DNA from 3 places in the Methylobacterium sp. NPDC097929 genome. Region 2 is predicted to be linked to each of the others. Evidence: predicted binding sites of a transcription regulator. Region 2 holds the regulator's gene; each other region holds the start of a gene.
The links. Region 2 encodes LexA, which represses DNA repair genes until DNA is damaged. Its sites were predicted from a motif close to TGTTCNNNNTGTGTTCNG; they were not measured.

Region 1 (6,690 bases), on a different contig from region 2:
CGGAACCTCGGGCGCGAACAATCCGCTGCCGGGCTCGCGGCCCGCCTCGGTTCCGTTCACGGTCTCCGACGGGTCGGTCAAATGGCTCTGGATCAACGATGCCAGCATCGCCGCGAAGGTCGGCAGCTACTTCGAGACGGAGGTCGTCGAGGGGGCCGGCGCGGCCTGGAACGCGGCGTTCAACTATCACCTGCGGATGCCGCCGGTCGCGCCGGGATTCTTCCCCAACGTGGAGCTCGATTACGGCAACGATTCGGGCCGGGACTGCCCGCTCGGCATCGATTGCACCAACCTGCGGCTGGCCGCGAGCGGCAAGGCGATCACCACCAACCTCGCGATCGTCGGAAACGAGACGGCGGCGCACGGGTACTCGACCATCTGGGGTATGCGCCTGAACGGCGATGGGCTCGCCTCGCAATCCGCCATCGAGATCGACGCGGCCTCGCCCGTCGGCATTGGCTTCGGCCTGTCCGGGCTGGGCGGGCAGTCGCATGCGATCGCCACCATCAGCGACGCCTCGTCCGGCCCTGTCTCCTACCTCGTCACGGGCGCCCATACGACGGCGAGCATCCTCGACGATTCCTCCGCCCCGGTCTCGCTCAGCATCGGCGGCGCCAAGTCGGTCGCCGGTATCCGGGAGGGGTCGAAGAGCCCGGCCGGCATCGTCCTGCAGGGGGCCTACGGCGTCGCCCAGATCCAGGGCAACGGCTGGTCGGTCGATCCGGCCGGGCGCATCATCACCCGGGCGGGCGTGGTGGAAAGCGCTTCCTCGCCCCCGGCGAGCAGCGCGGCGCCCTGCCGCGTCGGCGAGCGCGCCTGGGACGCGGACTGGGAGTATCGCTGCGTCGCCCCCAACCGGTGGAAGCGGTCGGCGCTGCAGGATTTCTGAGGCGAGTCCCGCCGCGCCCCGGCTACATCTCCTCCTCGTAACTCACGGCCTTCTGCCTCCCAACCCGCCGCGGCGCGCCCGAGGCGATGCCGGCCACGAGATCGGCGATGTGGCGCAGGGCCTCGGTCGGCAGCGCCCGGTCCCCGGCCTCGCCGCGCCCCTGCGGGGTGATCGCCTTGCCGAAGCCGAGCTTCAGCGCCTCCTTCAGCCGGGCGGGCGCCTGCGAGACCGGCCGCACCGCCCCCGACAGGCCGAGTTCGCCGAAATAGACCGAGTCGGAGGGCAGCGCCGCCCCGGAGAGCGAGGAGACGAGCGCGGCAGCGACCGCCAGATCCGCGGCGGGCTCGGAGATGCGCAGGCCCCCCGCGACGTTGAGGTAGACGTCGTGCCCCCCGAGCCGGATGCCGCCATGGGCCTCCAGCACGGCGAGCACCATCGAGAGGCGGTTCGGGTCCCAGCCCACCACCGCCCGGCGCGGCATGCCGAGCGAGGAGGGGGCGACCAGCGCCTGGATCTCGACCAGCAGCGGCCGGGTGCCCTCCATCCCGGCAAAGACCGCGGTGCCCGGGGCGGCGTGGTCGCGGCCCGCCAGGAACAGGGCGGAGGGGTTGGGGACTTCCGCGAGCCCGGCATCGGTCATCTCGAACACGCCGATCTCGTCGGTCGGTCCGAAGCGGTTCTTCACGGCGCGCAGGATCCGGAAATGGTGGCCCTGGTCGCCCTCGAACGAGGCGACCGCATCGACCATGTGCTCGACCACGCGGGGGCCGGCGATCTGCCCGTCCTTGGTGACGTGGCCGACGAGGATGACGGCCGTGCCGGTGGTCTTGGCGAAGCGGATCAGGGCCTGGGCGGAGCTGCGCACCTGCGTGACGGTGCCCGGCGCCGATTCCACGGTCTCCGTCCACATGGTCTGGATCGAGTCGATGATGACGAGCGCGGGCGGGTGACCCTGCGAGAGCGTCTCGACGATGTCCTCGACATTGGTCTGCGCGGCGAGTTCGACCGGGTGCTGGGTCAGCCCGAGCCGCTCGGCGCGCAGGCGCACCTGTCCCACCGCCTCCTCGCCGGAGATGTAGGCGACGCGCTCGCCGCTCCGCGCCATGGCGGCCGACGCCTGCATCAGCAGGGTCGACTTGCCGATGCCGGGATCGCCGCCGAGCAGGATCACCGAGCCGCGCACGAAGCCGCCGCCGGTCACCCGGTCGAGCTCGTTGATGCCGCTAGCGCTGCGCGGCGCCTCCTTGGCCTCGCCGGTCAGGCCTTCGAGGGGGAAGACGCGGCCCCGCGCCCGCGAGGGCCGGGTCGCGGCCGGGCCGGATTGGGGGCCGGCGCTCGGCACCTCCTCCTGGATCGTGTTCCAGCCGTTGCAGGCCTCGCAGCGCCCGCGCCAGCGGTTGTAGACCGCCCCGCAGGACTGGCAGACGAAGGTCTGTTGGATCTTGGCCATGGGACTTTGAATCTACTGCTATTTTCCCAGACAGCTAAGCTAGATAGGTGCGTTGCCTTTAGAGCTGTACGAGGCCTCAAGGAACTGCCTCTCTGAGCGCCTAGGGCGATCCTACAAACCTATCACGATTTTGAACAAAAAGTGAACACCGCGGCTTTCTCGACCGCATGGACTCCAGCTCGGCGGTCTGATCTAAGAGTATAGCAAATTTTTGTGGAAGCTGGTAAATGTCAATTTTTGCCAAATGCGAACGCGTATTTATAATATAATTTTTGGAATTGACGTCATGAACTATCTTCAAAATGCCGCGGAACTGGCATGGAACTACAAGGTTTCCCTCGTTCCCGTTTTATTTACGTACCTTATCTTTGATCTTCAGGCAATTTATAGGCGCATTACCAAGATACACTATGTTCCTATATACTTCATCGTCTTTCCTAGTGGGCACTCAGATAAGTTATATGCTGAATATTTTGGAGAAGACGATTATTTTGGTGTAGGAATAAGTTTGTCAGAGCAAGAGAGGATTGAATTAAGGCGAAAGATTATCGCATCTGCAATTATATCGATGGTATTTTCTGCGGTTTTTGCTCCATATGTGTGCGGCATCATTTCTGCATTTTACTTGTCTGCCCAGCAATTTAGGGAGTTTGTTATATTTCTGATGCTGGTGAAAACGTATAATATTTTCAGGGCTCTATACAGAATACGCCTCGAAAGTGAAGTTGTCGGGAGTGGAAAGTCATTTTTATACGTTTTGCTGGTATACGCCGCATATTTATTATCAATCTGTTATGCACTCAATACAGCGTTTGGATGGGCAGCCACGAATCTTGAGAAGTCAGGTGCTTTGGGACTTGCATCCGCGGCAGGAAGCTTTTTATACGAAGACGTATTCATCAATATTTTTATTGTTGCGGCGATTACTTGGGTAATACAAAGAAGAATCACAAGGCCGGAAAATATATCTTATTCGCGGCGCGCGGAGAGCGAAACTTGACGCTATCAAAGCGATTTCTAAATAAAATGCTAGAGGATGATTCTGTCAACGAAATAGCTATAGCCCTTTTGATGACAGAATGTCGCTTCCGCACTCTGCCAATCCGGATAGCCGAAATTTTTGCTACTATTTTTATATTGTACTACAAAAAACAAGAACCGAAATTCACCATTGGAAAGTGCCAAGTCGAATTCAGATATTGGAGGATAATGTTCGGAAGTAATAACATCAAACTAATTTTTGCGACTTTTGACGATACTTGTAACTACAATGTTTGTTGTGAATTTTTGAGAGAAATTAAATGCGATTATAGTAACGTACTTGTAAGTTACAATGGGCGGCCAAGTGCATTGTATGCTAAAACATATCAAAGAAATTTAGCCGCAGTCAGAAGGGTACAGTCGAACATAGGCTAATTTGATTTCGCAGGTTGAGTGCGTTTCAAATCATAACAAATCGAATTTACTCGTATTTCCGGATGTATCGGGAACCCAGCCCCGTCAGGATCTCGTAGCCGATGGTGCCGGCGGCTTGCCCCACCGTGTCGATGTCGAGGGCATCGCCGATCAGCGTGGCGGTGCCGCCGCGCCGGGCCTGGATTGCGTCGGTGACATCGAGGATGATGAGGTCCATCGAGATCAGGCCGACGATCGGGCAGGGCACGCCGCCGACCAGCGCGTGGCCGCTGTTGCTGGCGGCGCGGGGATAGCCGTCGGCGTAGCCGAGCGAGAGCGTGGCGAGCCGGCGCGGGGCCGGGGCCTGCCAGCGGGCGTTGTAGCCGCAGGTCGCGCCGGCCTCGACGTCACGGACCTGCAGGATCGTCGCCTCCAGCCGAACCACCGGCCGCATCGGATTGGGTTGGCCCGGCTCCGGGTTGCCTCCGAAGAGCGCATAGCCCGGCCGCAACAGGTCGTGGCGGGCATCGTTCGCGAGGCAGGTGCCCGAGGAATTGGCGAGCGAGGCGCGCATCTGCGGAAAGGCCGCCCTCACACGAGCGAAATCGGCAGCTTGGCGCGCGTTGAGCGGGTCGTCGGATCGTTCCGCGCTGACGAGATGGCTCATCACGAGGTCGATGCCGGCGCGCGCGATCACCGGATCGCCCGCCCGCGCCAGGGCCTCTGCGACGGAAAGGCCGAGCCGGTTCATGCCGGTATCGACGTGGAGCGCGGCCGGCCACGCGCCCTGCGTGGCGGCGGCCCATTCGAGGAGTTCGTCACGGTCGCCGAGGACGGGGCGCAGGCGGTGGGCGCGAAACGCCTCCGCGCTGCCCGGCGGCAGACCGTTGAGCACGTAGAGCGCGGCCTCCGGCAGGATTTTCCGCGCGGCGATGCCCTCGGAGAGGTGTGCCACGAAGAACGTCCGGCAGCCCGCCCGCCACAGGGCCGGCGCGACCGCCGAGAGGCCGCAGCCATAGGCGTCCGCCTTCACCACGGCACCGCACTCGGCCTGCGGGGAGTGGGCTCCGAGGGTCCGCCAGTTGGCGACGAGGGCCGCGAGATCGACCGTCAGGCGGCCGCCGTGGCCCGGGGCGCTCGGATCGGTACGGCTCGGCGCGGGACTGTCTTCTAAGATGGTCAGAACGTCCCGCCCTCCGGCGGCCAGGGCACCGGCCGGTTCATGATCGCCTCGAAAGTGTAGGGGCATTCGGCGGGGAAGACATCCTCGTCGAGCCCGGTCTCGCCGGCGGCGTCGATGCGGGCCCGGCGGTAGGCTTTGGCAAGGGCGCCGGGAAGCCTGCGCTTGAGGCTCGGATGACGTTCCAGCACCTCCTCAGCGTCGAGGCGACCGTTGCGGATCGAGAGATGCCAGCTCCGCGTCCGCTTCTCCGGCTGATGATCCCACTTCAGGAGATGCATCAGCGTGATCCGCAGTGCACTCTCCATCCGGTTGTAGATCTCGCCGCCCAAGTCCTCGATCTCCTCGGCCAGATTGAGCGCGTCGAGGGCGGCGAACTGCCCGCGGCGGAGCGCCTGGGCCTGCTCGTAGGCCCAGGCGTAGAGATCCCGATCGAGGTGATCGGGCCCCGTCCGGGCATGGGCGGCCTCTGCGAGGAGGTGCGCGAGCGGCTCGGCCCGGGCCGATGGGGGGGGCTTATCGGCAAGCGCGGCAAGGTAGAGGTCGGCGGGTCCGCCGTCCGGCGCCACGTCGCTGACCCGCGGCAGAACGGTCTCGAGAAGGAGCGGTCGGCCTTCTTCGGCGAGGCGTCCCGCCACCTCGAAAACGCCCCGGTGCAGATTCTCGGTCCAATCGTCGTCGCGCAGGATCGCGGCGACCCGGCCGTAGATGGCGGGCTCGGCCAGGATGAGGCCGACGAGCTGCCGCTCGGCCTCGAAGACCTCGTTCAGCGTCGGCGGCGCGGGCGGCCGCGCCTTCGGTGCGAGAGCCACGTCGTCTCTCCGATCGGTCAGCACTGACCGATCCTATCACATCTGCTCGGGCATCCGATCGCTCTGCGCCAGGTTCGAGAACCGGGTGATGTTGGCGTCGAACTGCAGCTCCACCGTGCCGGTCGGGCCGTGGCGCTGCTTGCCGAGGATGACCTCGGCCTTGCCGTGGACGCGCTGCATCTCGGCCTCCCAGGCGAAGAACTCCTCCGTGCCCTCGCGCGGCTTCTTGTTGCCGACGTAGTACTCCTCGCGGAACACGAACATCACCACGTCGGCGTCCTGCTCGATCGAGCCGGATTCGCGCAGGTCCGAGAGCTGGGGCCGCTTGTCGTCGCGGTTCTCGACCTGACGCGAGAGCTGCGACAGGCCGATGATCGGCACCGCCAGCTCCTTGGCCAAAGCCTTCATGCCGGTGGTGATCTCGGTCATCTCCTGCACGCGGTTGTCGCTCTTCTTGCCGGAGCCTGAGAGGAGCTGGAGATAATCGATGATGAGGAGGTCGAGGCCCTTCTGGCGCTTGAGGCGCCGGGCGCGGGCGGCGAGCTGGGCGATCGAGATGCCGCCGGTCTGGTCGATGTAGAACGGGATCGTCTGCATGTCCCGGGCGGCGTCGGTGATCTTATAAAAGTCTTCCGGGCGGATGTCGCCGCGGCGGATCTTGTAGGAGGGCACGCCCGACTGCTCGGCGATGATACGGGTCGCCAATTGCTCGGCCGACATTTCGAGGGAGAAGAAGCCGACGATGCCGCCGTTGACGGTCTGCATGGTGCCGTCGGGCTGCTTCTCGCCGCGATAGGCCTTGGCGATGTTGAAGGCGATGTTGGTCACGAGCGAGGTCTTGCCCATGGCCGGGCGCCCCGCGAGGATGATGAGGTCGGAGGGCTGCAGGCCGCCCATCTTGGCGTCGAGGTCGGTCAGCCCCGTGGAGATGCCCGAGAGCTTGCCGTCGCGCTGGTAGGCTTTC
Region 2 (6,690 bases):
TATCGGCGGCGCGGGCGGCGGCGCCCGTGGCGGTGCGGGTGAGGTCGGTGGCGGAGCGGGCGGCGCCCGCGGTGGTGCGGAGACCGGCGGAGCCCGCGGCGGCGAGGCGGGCGGCGGTGCGGCCGGCGGAGCCGGGGGTGCCGCGCGCGGCACCGGCGGCAGCGAGACGGGTCCTCGCGGCGACCGCGACGGCGGCCCGGCCCGAGCCGGCGAACAGGGCGGGCGCGCCGGTCAGGGAGAGCGCGGCGACCGCGAACCCGGCAAGGCCGACCGCGACGGGGCGGGCGACCGCGACGGCCGCGGTGGACGTGACGCGGCCGGCGAGCGCGGCGGCCGCGACGGAGATCGTGCGGGCGACCGGGGCGGCCGAGGCTCGGCCAGCGAGGCGCGCGGGGCCTCCAAGAGCCTGAGCACCACTCAGCGCACGGAGTTCCGCCAGTCGATCACCCGCACCAACATCCGCCCGGTCACGAACGTGAACTTCTCCGTCCGCGTCGGCACGGCGATCCCGCGCTCCGTGTCGCTGCACCCGCTGCCGCCGGCCATCCTCTCGGTCGTGCCGGCCTATCGCGGCCTGCAGTTCGTGCTGGTCGGAGACGACATCGTCATCATCGATCCCGATACCTACGAGATCGTCGACGTGATTCCCGCCTGATTCGACGGGCGAACGGTCGAGAACGGAGGCGGCGGGGCGAGGGCTCCGCCGCCTTTCGCGTGTCGCGGCACGCGCTTGCGGAACAGGAGAGGAACGTCTAGGCTGTTCGTGCTTTGTTTTCCACGATTCTGCGGCGCCCCCGGCCCGCGGTCGACAGCAGGTGCCGCATGCTGACCCGCAAGCAACTCGAGCTGCTCCAGTTCATCCAGCAGAGGATGCAGGAGAGCGGCGTGCCGCCGTCCTTCGACGAGATGAAGGACGCCCTCGACCTCAAGTCCAAGTCCGGCATCCACCGCCTGATCATGGCGCTGGAGGAGCGCGGCTTCCTGCGCCGCCTTCCGAATCGGGCGCGGGCCATCGAGATCCTGCGCATGCCCGACGCGCCGGCGGCCAGGCCCGCGGCGGGCGCCGAGCCGCGCCGCTTCACCCCGAGCGTGGTCGAGGGGGGCCTTGCCGGCAAGCCGCCCGCGCCGAAGCCGCCGATGCTGCAGGCCCAAGACGGGAACGGACGTTCGGTGATGGTGCCGGTGATGGGCCGCATCGCCGCCGGTACGCCGATCTCGGCGATCGAGAGCCAGAGCCACACCATCGCGATGTCGCCGGACTTCCTCTCCGGCGGCGAGCACTACGCCCTGGAGGTGCGCGGTGATTCGATGGTCGAGGCCGGCATCCTCGACGGCGATCTGGTGGTCATCCACAAGCAGGACACCGCCAATAATGGCGACATCATCGTCGCCCTGATCGACGACGAGGAGGCGACCCTCAAGCGCCTGCGCCGCCGCGGCACCTCCATCGCCCTCGAAGCGGCCAACCCCGCTTACGAGACCCGCGTGCTCGGCCCGGATCGCGTGCGCATCCAGGGCAAGCTGGTCAGCCTCGTGCGCCGCTACTGAGGCTCGTCGGGCGGCGGATCGACCGGGTCCGCCGTCTCCGGGCCGGCGGTCGGCGCCTTGTCCGGCGCGGCCGCCGGCATCGGCGGGGCGACCGGGGGCTGCGGATGCCAGGGTTTGGCCGCGCCGGCACCGCGGGCCGTGACGATGTCGGGGCCGGCCGGGCGAAGGCGAATCGCCGTGGCGCCCCGCTCCACCAGGAAGGCGCGATCGACGACCAGGGGCGCTGCGCAGCCCGGCGGCGCGCGCAGGCGGCTGATCAGGATCTCGGCCCGGGCGCAATCCTCCGCGAAGGCGCGCTTGTCGGTCACGAAGGCGACGGCGCGCCCGTCGGCGGTCGTGAGGGTGCAGCCAAGACGGTCGCAGCGGGGGCCTGCCGCAGCCAGGGCGGCGTCGGGACGGCGCGGATCGCCGTCGGCCTTCAACCATTGCTCCAGAACGAAGACCGGTGGGCGCCCCAGCACGATCAGCCGGCCGTCCCTGCCGCGGACCGCCGCGCCGCCGCCATCGCGATCGACGTAGAGATCGAAGCGATCCGGAGCGCCGGCCAGGGCGAGGCCGATCGTGGCCGGTAGCAGCGCCAGAAGGCGCAGCCGCGACACGGCCAGGGTCGCCACGAGAAGCGCGGCGGCGAGCAGCGCCAGGGCCGCCGGGCCGAAGGCCGGCAGCACCACGGTGGCCTGCCCGAACCCGGCGATCCAAGACGAGATCTCCAGCATCCCGCGCACGGCGAGGCCCATCAGCCACCAGACCGGGCGGTCGAGGGCGAAGGGATAGGCCAGCATCCCGATGACCGCCGAGGGCATCACCGCGAGCGAGACGAGCGGCAGGGTCAGCGCGTTGCCGACGAGACCGAAGGGCTGCACCGTCTGGAAGTGATAGGTCGCGAAGGGCGCCGTCGCGACCTGCGCCACGAGGGTCGTGGCGAGCGTGCCGAGAATTGCCGCCGCCGCCGAGGCCGCGACGCGCCCGAGACGGGAGCGGCCCTCCGCCCGCAGCAGCCGGCCGTCGATCAGCGGCGCGCAGGCGATCAGGCCGGCCACCGCCCCGAACGACATCTGGAAGCTCGGCCCCAGCAGCGCCTCCGGCTCGCGCGCCAGCGCGACGAGGGCGGCCAGCGCGAGGTTGCGCATGCTCAGCGCCGGACGATCGACGAGGATCGCGCCGAGCATGATCAGCGTCATGATCAGCGCCCGCTCGGCCGCCACGTCCCAGCCGGAGAAGGCGCAATAGGCGGTCACGCCGACCATCGCCGCCCCGGCGGCGATCTTCTTGATGGGCCAGGTCAGCGCGAGCGCCGGCACCAGCGCGAGCCCGGCCCGCACCAGCCAGAACACCACGCCCGCGGCCAGCACCATGTGCAGGCCGGAGATCGAGACGACGTGGTAGATCCCGGCTGCTCGGAGCACGTCGTTGGTCCCGGCCGCGATCAGGCCGCGCTTGCCCGTGACGAGCGCCGCCGCCACGGCCCCGGCCTGCCCGCCGATCGCGTCGGTGATCCGCCGGGTCAGGCCGTTGCGGGCGTCGTCGATCGCCGCGGCCAGCCGCAGGGTCAGGGGCGGGGTCTCGGCCGGCGGCCCGACCTCGACCTTGCCGACGAGGGAGCCGACGGCCCCGATCCCGCGGAAATAGGCGTCGCGGGCGAAGTCGTAGCCGCCCGGCTGCACCGCCTCCGGGGGCGGCAGCAGGCGGGCGGTGGCGCGGATGGCGTCCCCCGGCCGCACCGCTTGAGCCGCCCGGTAGGAGACCCGCACCCGGCGCGGGCGGGTCGCCGCGTCGAGCGTGCCGAAGCTGTCGACCCGCACGATCAGGCGCGCGCCGCCCTCGCGCTCCTCGAGCCCTTCGACGAGGCCGGAGAGTGGTGCGATCGTCACCCGGGTGAGAACCGGCCCCGACACCGCGGCGACGCGCCGGACACCCGCGGCGAAGCCGAGGAAGACGGCCGCGACGGCCAGCGCGAGCGCGAGCCATCCGGGCCGGGCCCTAAGCAGCGGCGTCACGGCGAGGCTCAGGCCGGCGCCGACCAGGGGCGCGACGAGCGAAGGCTCGCCGTCGGTCGCCGTGAAGAAGAGGAGGATGCCGGCCCCGAACGCCACGGCGAGCCAGGGGAACAGGCGGCGCTGCTCCGCCTCGCGGGCGAGGCCCTGGCCGAGCCAGTGCCGGCCGCCCTGCCAGACGCCCGCCGGCCCGAGGAAACGGCCGGCGGCGAGGGCTGGGATCGCCCCCCGCACCACCCTGCCGCCGCCCTCCGCCATGATGTGCGCGCCCTCGGACCGATGCGCTCGACGCACGACCGGCGATGATGACGGATTCTTAACGCATCCGCTTCCTCGTGCTACACGCCCGCCGAGACCGGCCGAGGCCGCCCTCCCGCCATCCCGTACTTTTTCAAAGAAGCCTCCCAGCCGCCGATGTCGTCACCGGTCGTCACGCGCTTTGCGCCTTCGCCCACGGGCTTCCTTCACATCGGGGGGGCGCGCACGGCCCTCTTCAACTGGCTCTATGCCCGCCGCTTCGGCGGACGCATGCTGCTGCGGATCGAGGACACCGACCGGGAGCGCTCGACGCAAGGGGCGATCGACGCGATCCTCGACGGGATGCGCTGGCTCGGCCTCGATTGGGACGGCGACGTGATCTACCAGTTCGCCCGGGCCGACCGGCACCGGGCGGTGGCCGAGAGCCTGCTCGCCGCAGGCCACGCCTATCACTGCTACGCCACGGCGGACGAACTCACGCAGATGCGCGAGACGGCCCGCGCCGAGGGCCGCGCGCCGCGCTACGACGGGCGCTGGCGCGACCGCGACCCGTCCGAGGCGCCGGAGGGGGTCAAGCCGGTGATCCGCCTGCGCGCGCCCACCGAGGGCGAGACCGTGGTCGAGGATGCGGTGCAGGGCCGCGTCACCTGGGCCAACCGCGACCTCGACGACCTCGTGCTGCTGCGCTCGGACGGCACCCCGACCTACATGCTGGCCGTGGTGGTCGATGACCACGACATGGGCGTGACGCAGGTGATCCGCGGCGACGACCACCTCACCAACGCCGCCCGCCAGAGCCAGATCTACCGGGCGCTCGGCTGGGACGTGCCCGCCATGGCGCATATCCCGCTCATCCACGGGGCGGACGGGGCCAAGCTCTCGAAGCGCCACGGCGCGCTCGGCGTCGAGGAGTACCGCGACCGCGGCTACCTGCCCGCGGCCCTGCGCAACTACCTCGTGCGCCTGGGCTGGAGCCACGGCGATCAGGAGGTCTTCTCCACCGAGGAGATGATCGCGGCCTTCGACCTGAAGGCGATCGGCCGCTCTGCGGCGCGGTTCGACTTCACCAAGCTGGAGAGCCTGAACGGCCTCTACATCCGCGGCAGCGCCGATTCGGATCTCGTCGATGCGATCGAGGCGATTCTGCCCGCCCGCGGCGCCGAGCGCGGCCTGCCGGAGACGCTGACGCCGGCCTTGCGCGAAAAGCTGACGGCCGCGATGCCGGGCCTCAAGGAGCGGGCCAAGACCCTCGTCGAACTCCTCGACAGCGCCTACTACCTCACCGCATCCCGGCCGCTCGCCCTCGACGCCAAGGCCGAAGCGCTGCTGGCGGGCGAGGCGCCGGCCCGGCTGCGGGCGCTCCTACCCGCGCTCGAAGCCCTGCCGGAGTGGGACGCGGCGAGCACGGAGGCCGCCGTGCGCGGCTTTGCCGAGAGCGAAGGCGTCAAGCTCGGTCAGGTCGCCCAGCCGTTGCGCGCGGCGCTGACGGGCCGCGCCACCTCTCCGCCGGTCTTCGACGTGATGGCCGTGCTCGGTCGGGACGAGGCGCTCGGGCGCCTGCGCGACCGGCTCTCCGCCTGAACGCCCAAGGCTCGAAGGCAAGCCTCGAAGGAAACGCTCGAAGGCAAGCCTCGAAGGAAACGCTCGGGCCGCGAGGCACGCGGCCTATCGGCGCGGCAAGCGGCGCCGATCCGGCTCCAGGCCGCGGCGTCGCACCCTTCCGCGCCGGCTTCGGCCGGCTTTCGCGGGACGCAAAGGGCTTACAGGCGACGGCCACCCGAAGAATCGCGGCGCAGGGCGACTTGCGGGCGGGGCCGTCTTGAGACCATGATCCCCCGTATGGCCGAACCGGGTCGGGCGGCGTGGGCCGGAGCGGCGTCGAAGGCGGCAAGGAAGAGAGATTAATCCTTTCCGGCGGGTGACAGAACCGGCCCGTTTCTCGCATCTGCGAAGAAGCCGCGCGCGGTGGACCGTTGTAGGGCGTCGGCCGATCCGCTAACCCGGTGCCTCAGTGGGCGGGCGCAGCCTTTCGCTGCGGCGCCACAACGGAGCGGAAGTCGGCCTCGACTCTCGCTCCGGTGCTGTTCCCGTCGCGAGAAAGGGTCCGCGATCCCATGAGCGCTTCCGCCAGCACCATCATCGTGGGCGACAAAAACGTCGAACTGCCCATCAAGACCGGAACGATCGGCCCGGACGTGGTCGATATCGGCAAGCTCTATGCCCAGACCGGCAAGTTCACCTTCGATCCCGGCTTCACCTCGACCGCCTCCTGCGAGTCGAAGATCACCTATATCGACGGCGACGAGGGCGTGCTGCTCTATCGCGGCTACCCGATCGAGCAGCTCGCCGAGAACGGCGACTTCCTCGAGACCGCCTACCTGATGCTGTTCGGCGAATTGCCGAGCTCGGCCCAGAAGGCCGATTTCGACTACCGGGTCACGCGCCACACCATGGTGCACGACCAGATGAACCGCTTCTTCCAGGGCTTCCGCCGCGACGCCCACCCGATGGCGGTGATGGTGGCCTGCGTCGGCGCGCTCTCGGCCTTCTACCACGACTCGACCGACATCTCGGACGAGCAGCAGCGGATGATCGCCTCCCTTCGCATGATCGCGAAGATGCCGACGCTGGCGGCGATGGCCTACAAGTACACGATCGGCCAGCCCTTCGTGTATCCGAAGAACGACCTCGACTACACCTCGAACTTCCTGCGGATGTGCTTCGCGGTGCCGTGCGAGGAGTACGTCGTCAATCCGATCTACGCCCGCGCGCTCGACAAGATCTTCATCCTGCACGCCGACCACGAGCAGAACGCCTCCACCTCGACGGTGCGGCTCGCTGGCTCCTCGGGCGCCAACCCGTTCGCCTGCATCGCCGCCGGCATCGCCTG
Region 3 (6,690 bases), on a different contig from region 2:
GTGCCCGGGTTCCAAGAATGTGCCTCCTTGCGCGGCGATGACAGTGGTTATCTATAGCGCCTCGGTTCATTTCTGATACCGAGGATCAAACATGAAGCTTCTGCACGTCGACGGCAGCATTCTAGGCGCCCATTCCGTGAGCCGGACGGTGTCCGCCGCCATCGTGGATCGCCTGAGATCCGAGAATCCCGGTCTCGCCGTCGCCTACCGCGACCTCGCGCGGGCGCCCCTTCCCCACCTCTCGGGCGCCGTCCTCACAGGAGCGCAGCCGAACGCCACGAACACGCCCGATATTCAGCACGATGTCGATCTCGGCCGACAGGCGCTCGACGAGTTCCTCGCCGCTGACATCGTGGTGATCGGCGCGCCGCTCTACAACTTCACCCTGTCGAGCCAGCTCAAGGCCTGGATCGACCGAATCCTCGTGGCAGGCGTCACCTTCCGCTACGGGCCATCAGGCGCCGAAGGGCTCGCGGGCTCCAAGCGCGTGATCGTGGCACTCGCCCGCGGCGGCCTCTACGGACCCGGCACGCCGGCGGCCGCAGCGGAACATGCCGAAACCTATCTGCGCACGGTGCTCGCCTTCATCGGCATCACGGCGCCGGAATTCATCGTCGCCGAGGGCATCGCCCTGGGCTCCGAAGCGCGCGAGCGGGCGCTGACCGGCGCCTTGGAGGCCGCGCGCGCCCTCAAGGCGGCCTGAGCAGGACGGCCTGAGCGCGGCGGCCTCAGCCCCCGGTCCGCGCCAGCACCGCGAGGCCGTCGCGCGAGGTCTGCGCCGGCCGCCAACCCAGCGCCGCCAGACCCTCGGCCCGGGCCACGAGGGAGCCGGTCAGGCGCTCGAAGGCGGCCTCCCGGCCGGCGGCGCGGCAGGCGAGCCCGATCAGCGGGGTCGGACAGGGCAGCAGGCCGGGGCCGCGGCCGAGACCGGAGCGGAGTGCGGTCAGCATCTCGGGTAGCGTCAGCGGGTCGGGATCGGCCACGATCAGCGGCCGGGCCACAGGCGCAGGGGCCTCCAGCACCGTGGCCACGGCAGCGGCCAGACTCTCGACCGAGACCAGGGAGCGCCGGCCCCGCAGGCTCGCCAGCGGCAGCGGATAGGGCGTCCGCGCCAGCTTGAGGAGCGCCGCCATGTTGCCCTTCACCCCGGCGCCGTAGACCAGCACCGGGCGCAGGGCGACCCAATCGAGCCCGATCTCGGCCAGCGCCTCCTCCGCGGCGAGCTTCGAGCGGCCGTAGGCGTCGGTCGGGGCGGGGGCGTCCGCCTCGGACAGAGGCAGGGGTGCGCTCGAACCGGTCTGCGCCCGGATCGAGGAGAGGAAGACGAAGCGGCCGACCCGCGCCCGCTGCGCGGCCTCGGCCAGCTTGCGCGTCGCCTCGGTGTTCGAATTGCGAAAATCGTCCTCCGGCGCACCGGACATGGCGTGAGCGAGGCCCGCCGAATGCACCACGGCATCGACCCCGCTGAGCGCGGCGGCCATGTTCATCGGCCGGGCCAGATCGCCCACCACGGCGCCGCTCGCGCCCTCGGGCACCTCCACGGGCCGGCGCAGCAGCACCCGCACGCGGTAGCCCCGGGCCGAGAGCGTCCGCAGCAGGTGGCGGCCGATGAAGCCCGTCGCTCCCGTCAGCGCGATCAGCTTTCCGGTCACCCGCCCATCCCCCTCATGCACCGCCCGGCCGCCCCCTCGCGAACCGGCGCAGCAGCCACCCGACGCCCCCCGCCGAGAGGCCGAGGCAGGAGAGCGTGACCGCGGGGTGCGGCCAAAGCAAGGTCGCGGCCGCGAGCAGCGCCAGCGCGCTCTGGAGCGCGAAGACGCGTCCCACCACGCCGAGGACGGAGAAACCGTGGACGGTGGCGACCTGATAGAAGTGGCTGCGATGGGCCTGCCAGACGGCCTCGCCCCGGCGCAGGCGCCACAGCAGGGTGAGCGTCGCGTCGGTGACGGGATAGAGCGGCAGGATCAGCGCGGCCGCCAATCCACCCTCCCCCGCGAGCCGGTAGAGCAGCCACGCCACGATCAGGCCCACCGGCAGCGAGCCGACATCGCCCATGAACAGCCGCGCCACCGGGCGGTTGAAGGGCGCGAAGCCGAGCAGCCCGCCGAGCAGGGCGCCGGCCACCAGCGTCGGGGCGGGGGCGTAGAGGCCGGCGAGCCCGAGTGCGAGGAGGAAGGCGACCGGCGGCACGAACTCGGCCAGCGTCATCCAGTCGAGCCCGTCCATGAAGTTCACGAGGTTGACGAACCAGAGCCCGGCCAGGATCGCGAGGCCGCGCTCCAGCCAGAGCGGCGCCTCGGGCAGGAGCCGTCCCCCGGTGGCGAGCACGACCGCGGCCACGGCGCCCGCCTGGATCACGAGCCGGAGCGAGGCCGGCAGCGGACGGATGTCGTCGACGGCGCCGGTCGCGGCCAGCACGAGGACGGCGAGCGCCAGCACCGCCAGTTCGGCCGAGCCGGGACCGATCCCCGTCGGCACGGCCAGGAGGGCGGCGGCGGCGAGCGCGGCGGCGATGATGGCGATCCCGCCGCCCTGGGGCGTCGGCACCCGGTGGCTGGAGCGGGCGTTCGGCCGGGCCAGGGCGTAGCGCTGCAGCAGCGGCTTCAGCAGGACGATCAGCCCGGCGGACAGCAGCGCCGCCAGCGGCGCGGCGAGGAGAGGGGCGACGGTCATCGGGCCGCCGCAAGCCGCGAAACGGCCCTTCCGCTCGCCGGGAAGGCTTCGAGACGGCGTGTTCCGATCGTTTGCATGCTCTCCGCTCTAGCCGCCCTCCTCAGCTCAAGCGAGGCCGCGCCGGGCTCGATCGGACGATCCCAACTTGTTTTGGCCGCAAAGCCACGCGATCCGCGTCGGGCGGCGGGCCGAAAGAACGGTGGGTGCGCCGCCCGCTCCGGCCGGGTCGCCTTGCGGGGGCAGGATGCCGCCGATACGACTTGGCCGCTCGCCCTACCGCTCAAGCCGGTTGTCAAGAAACGCCCGTTGCGCACGCTCTCACTGGTCCTCGCGTTCCTGACGGTCGTGGCCGGCTCCCTGGCCGCCCTGCTCGGGACCGCCGTTCCCGCCCGCGCGGTCGAAGCCGTGCGCGTCACCCTCGACGCGCCCGCCATCGATCTCACGCCGACGATCGAGCGCTACCGCTCGGACGGCGAAATGATCCAGATCTCCACGGCGCCGGGCAAGGACGGCATCGTCCGGCGCATCGCGGTCAAGGCCCGCGAGGCGGGGGCGCGGCCCGATTGGATGGTGTTCGCGCTCACCAACGACACCGACGAGCAGATCGACCGGCTGCTGGTGGCCCCGCATTTCCGCCTCGTCGGCTCGGGCGTGATCTGGCCCGATCTCGGCGGCTCGCGCATCGCCGCGATCACCGCGAGCGAGGGCATCCGGCCCGAGCGCGACGAGAGCCTGGAGGCCGACCAGTTCCTGATCACCATCGATCCGGGCACCACGGTCACCTACGTCGCCGAGTTGAAGGGGCCCAACATCCCGCAGGTCTACCTTTGGGACCAGGACGCCTATCGCAAGAAGACCTCGGGGCTCACCCTCTACAAGGGCATCATCATCGGCATCGCCGGGCTGCTGGCGCTGTTCCTCACCATCATCTTCGTGGTGAAGGGCGCGATCATCTTCCCCGCCGCGGCCGCGCTCTCCTGGGCTGTGCTGGCCTATGCCTGCATCGATTTCGGCTTCCTGCAGCGGATCTTCCCCGTCGCGGAGCAGGCGGAGCGGATCTACCGCGCCTCGGCCGAAGCCGTGCTCGGCGCCACCCTGCTCGTCTTCCTGTTCGCCTACCTCAACCTGTCGCGCTGGCACGTGCGCTACAGCCACGTCGCCTTCTTCTGGCTGACCTTCCTCGCCGGCCTCGTCGGGCTTGCCGTATTCGATCCGCCCGTGGCGGCGGGCGTGGCGCGCATCTCGATCGCCGCGGTGGCGGGCGTCGGCCTGCTCCTGATCCTCTATCTCGCCGTCCATAACGGCTACGACCGGGCGATCCTGCTCGTGCCGACGTGGCTGCTGCTTCTGTTCTGGGTGGTGGCGGCCGGCTTTGCCATCACGGGCCAGATCGGCTCCGACCTCGTGCAGCCGGCCCTCATCGGCGGGCTCGTGCTCATCGTCATGCTGATCGGCTTCACGGTGATGCAGCACGCCTTCGCGGGCGGGGGCCTGAGCCACAGCCTCGTGTCCGATACCGAGCGCCGGGCGCTGGCACTCACGGGGGCGGGCGACATCGTGTTCGACTGGGACGTACCCGGCGACCGGGTCTTCGCCGGCCCCGAGATCGAGGCTCAGCTCGGGCTCAAGCGCGGTACCCTCGAAGGGCCGGCGGCGAACTGGCTCGGCCTGCTCCACCCGTTCGACGTGGAGCGCTACTCGGCGGCCCTCGACACGGTGATCGAGGAGCGGCGCGGACGCATCCTCCACGATTTCCGCCTGCGCTCGGCCGACGGCCCCTACGCCTGGTACCGGCTGAAGGCGCGGCCCGTGATCGGCACCGACGGCGAGGTGATCCGCATCGTCGGCACCATCAGCGACGTGACCGAGGCCAAGACCGCCGAGGAGCGGCTGCTGCACGACGCCGTGCACGACAGCCTCACCGGCCTGCCCAACCGCGAGCTGTTCCACGACCGTCTGGAGGCCGCGCTGGCGCTGGCGAGCCAGGACCCGCGCCTCAAGCCCGCGGTGATCGCGCTGGACATCGACCGGTTCAAGGCGATCAACGACGCCATCGGCCTCTCGGCGGGCGACTCGATCCTGCTCACCCTCTCGCGCCGGCTCGGCCGGCTGCTGCGCCCGCAGGACACCCTGGCCCGGGTGGCGGGCGACGAATTCGCCGTGATCCTGCTCTCGGAGCGGGAGCCCGACCGCATCCTGTCCTTCGCCGAGATGATCCGGCGCGCCATCGCCACGCCGGTGACCTACGCCGACCGCGAGGTGTTCCTCACCGTCTCCATCGGCATCGCCCTGCACGAGGCGGCGCAGGGCGGCAGCCAGGGCACCGGGCCGGCGCGGCGCGACGAGGTGTTCAAGAACGCCGAGATGGCCATGATCCAGGCCAAGCGCGGCGGCGGCGACCGCATCGAGGTGTTCCGCGCCAACATGCGCGTCGAGCGCTCCGACCGGCTCATGCTGGAGGCGGACCTGCGCAAGGCGCTGGAGCGCAACGAGATCAAGGTGCTGTTCCAGCCCATCGTCCGGCTCGAGGACCGCACGGTGGCGGGCTTCGAGACGCTGCTGCGCTGGGATCATCCCAAGCTCGGGCGCATCCCGCCCGCGACCTTCATGCCGGTGGCCGAGGAGACGGGCGTGGTCGTCCCGCTCGGCAACTTCGCGATCGAGCGCACGGCGCTCGAACTCGCCGCTTGGCAGCGCTCGCTCGACGTCGAGCCGCCGATCTTCGCCTCGGTCAACGTCTCCTCGCGCCAGCTCCTGCGCCACGACCTCCTTCACGACGTGAAGACCGTCATCGCCCGCACCGGCGTCCTGCCCGGCTCGCTCAAGCTGGAGATGACCGAGGGGCTGGTGATGGAGAACCCCGAATACGCGGCCCAGATGCTGGCGCGCATCCACGACCTCGGCGCCGGCCTCGTCCTCGACGATTTCGGCACCGGCTACTCGGCGATCTCCTACCTCCAGCGCTTCCCCTTCGACACGATCAAGATCGACCAGACCTTCGTGCGCCAGCTGGGCCAGGGCCGGACCGCCATGCTGCGCTCGATCCTGCGGATGGGGCAGGAACTCGGTCTTGCCACCATCGCCGAGGGGGCGGAATCGGAGGAGGACGCGCAGGCGCTACAGGAACTCGGCTGCGACTACGCGCAAGGCGCGGCCTTCGGCGAGCCGATGACGATGCTCCAGGCCCGCCAGCTCGTAGGCGCCGCACCCGAGGCCGCCTGACGCGAGCCGATCCCGCGCCGGGGCAGGAGCGTCGAGGATCCGCTTAAATCTCCCTTAACCATGTTGAGGGAAGGTCCATCCCAAGTATCCGGGACGCCCGTCGGCGATCCGGCCTGCCCGAGGATGGACGATGATCGAGGCGACGAGACGCAGGAGCCCGGCCCCCACCGGCAGCGCGATGCGGCGCCTCATGACCCGCCCGATCCAGGCGCAGCTCAGCGGCGCCGCGCAGCCGCACCTCGCCGTGGTGGAAGCGCCGCCGGCCGCGGACGAGCCGGAGGAGGCCGCGGACGACCTCGCGCGCCTGCGCCTCGAAGTGATGATGATGAAGGCGGCACTGGCCGCCGAGCGCCGGGAGAGCGAGGCCCTGCGGGCCAGCCTCGGCCTCTCCGAGCCCGAGACGCTGGGCGAGGAGGCGCGGGCCGTGCGCGCGCGCTGGGCCGCCCTGGTCGAGCGCCTGATCCACGACCCGCGCTGATCCCGAAACCTGTTTGATCCGATCGGAGCGGGTTGCCGCCATGCGTGCTCCCACGAGCGCTCGTTGCTCGCTTGTCGTGAACGGCCAGCCCCTGCGGGTGTCGCCCGGCGACACCTCTCTCGAAACCGCCCTCGCCGACGGTGTGATCGCCCCGATGACCGGCCTGCTCGGCCAGGGCGCCGGCCCCGCCTCGCGGCGGTTGCCGGCCCGCGCCCGGCGCGCGGAGGCCGTCACCCTGTCCGTGCCCGATCCGGCGGCCGCGATCCGGCCCGGGGCCAAGGCCAGGAGCAAGTCCGAGACGCTGTCCCGGACGCTGG

Region 1: the regulator LexA is predicted to act here: its motif matches at 2,470-2,487, upstream of radA (DNA repair protein RadA).
Region 3: the regulator LexA is predicted to act here: its motif matches at 2,809-2,826, upstream of ACPCJR_RS15055 (glycosyl transferase).

The regions. Positions count from the first base shown of each region.
Region 1 covers NZ_JBMVEP010000001.1:1,657,072-1,663,761, forward strand. The annotation lists gene ACPCJR_RS07780 (hypothetical protein) at 1-889, shown strand, start outside; gene radA (DNA repair protein RadA) at 912-2,339, opposite strand; gene ACPCJR_RS07790 (hypothetical protein) at 2,626-3,339, shown strand; gene alr (alanine racemase) at 3,802-4,983, opposite strand; gene ACPCJR_RS07800 (DUF29 family protein) at 4,914-5,726, opposite strand; gene ACPCJR_RS07805 (replicative DNA helicase) at 5,763-6,690, opposite strand, start outside.
Region 2 covers NZ_JBMVEP010000002.1:246,081-252,770, forward strand. The annotation lists gene ACPCJR_RS09200 (DUF1236 domain-containing protein) at 1-655, shown strand, start outside; gene lexA (transcriptional repressor LexA) at 823-1,548, shown strand; gene ACPCJR_RS09210 (ComEC/Rec2 family competence protein) at 1,542-3,800, opposite strand; gene gltX (glutamate--tRNA ligase) at 3,957-5,381, shown strand; gene gltA (citrate synthase) at 5,915-6,690, shown strand, end outside.
Region 3 covers NZ_JBMVEP010000005.1:210,729-217,418, forward strand. The annotation lists gene ACPCJR_RS15040 (winged helix-turn-helix transcriptional regulator) at 1-15, opposite strand, end outside; gene ACPCJR_RS15045 (FMN-dependent NADH-azoreductase) at 92-703, shown strand; gene ACPCJR_RS15050 (NAD-dependent epimerase/dehydratase family protein) at 729-1,652, opposite strand; gene ACPCJR_RS15055 (glycosyl transferase) at 1,666-2,673, opposite strand; gene ACPCJR_RS15060 (EAL domain-containing protein) at 2,980-5,895, shown strand; gene ACPCJR_RS15065 (hypothetical protein) at 6,086-6,373, shown strand; gene ACPCJR_RS15070 (ferredoxin--NAD(+) reductase) at 6,414-6,690, shown strand, end outside.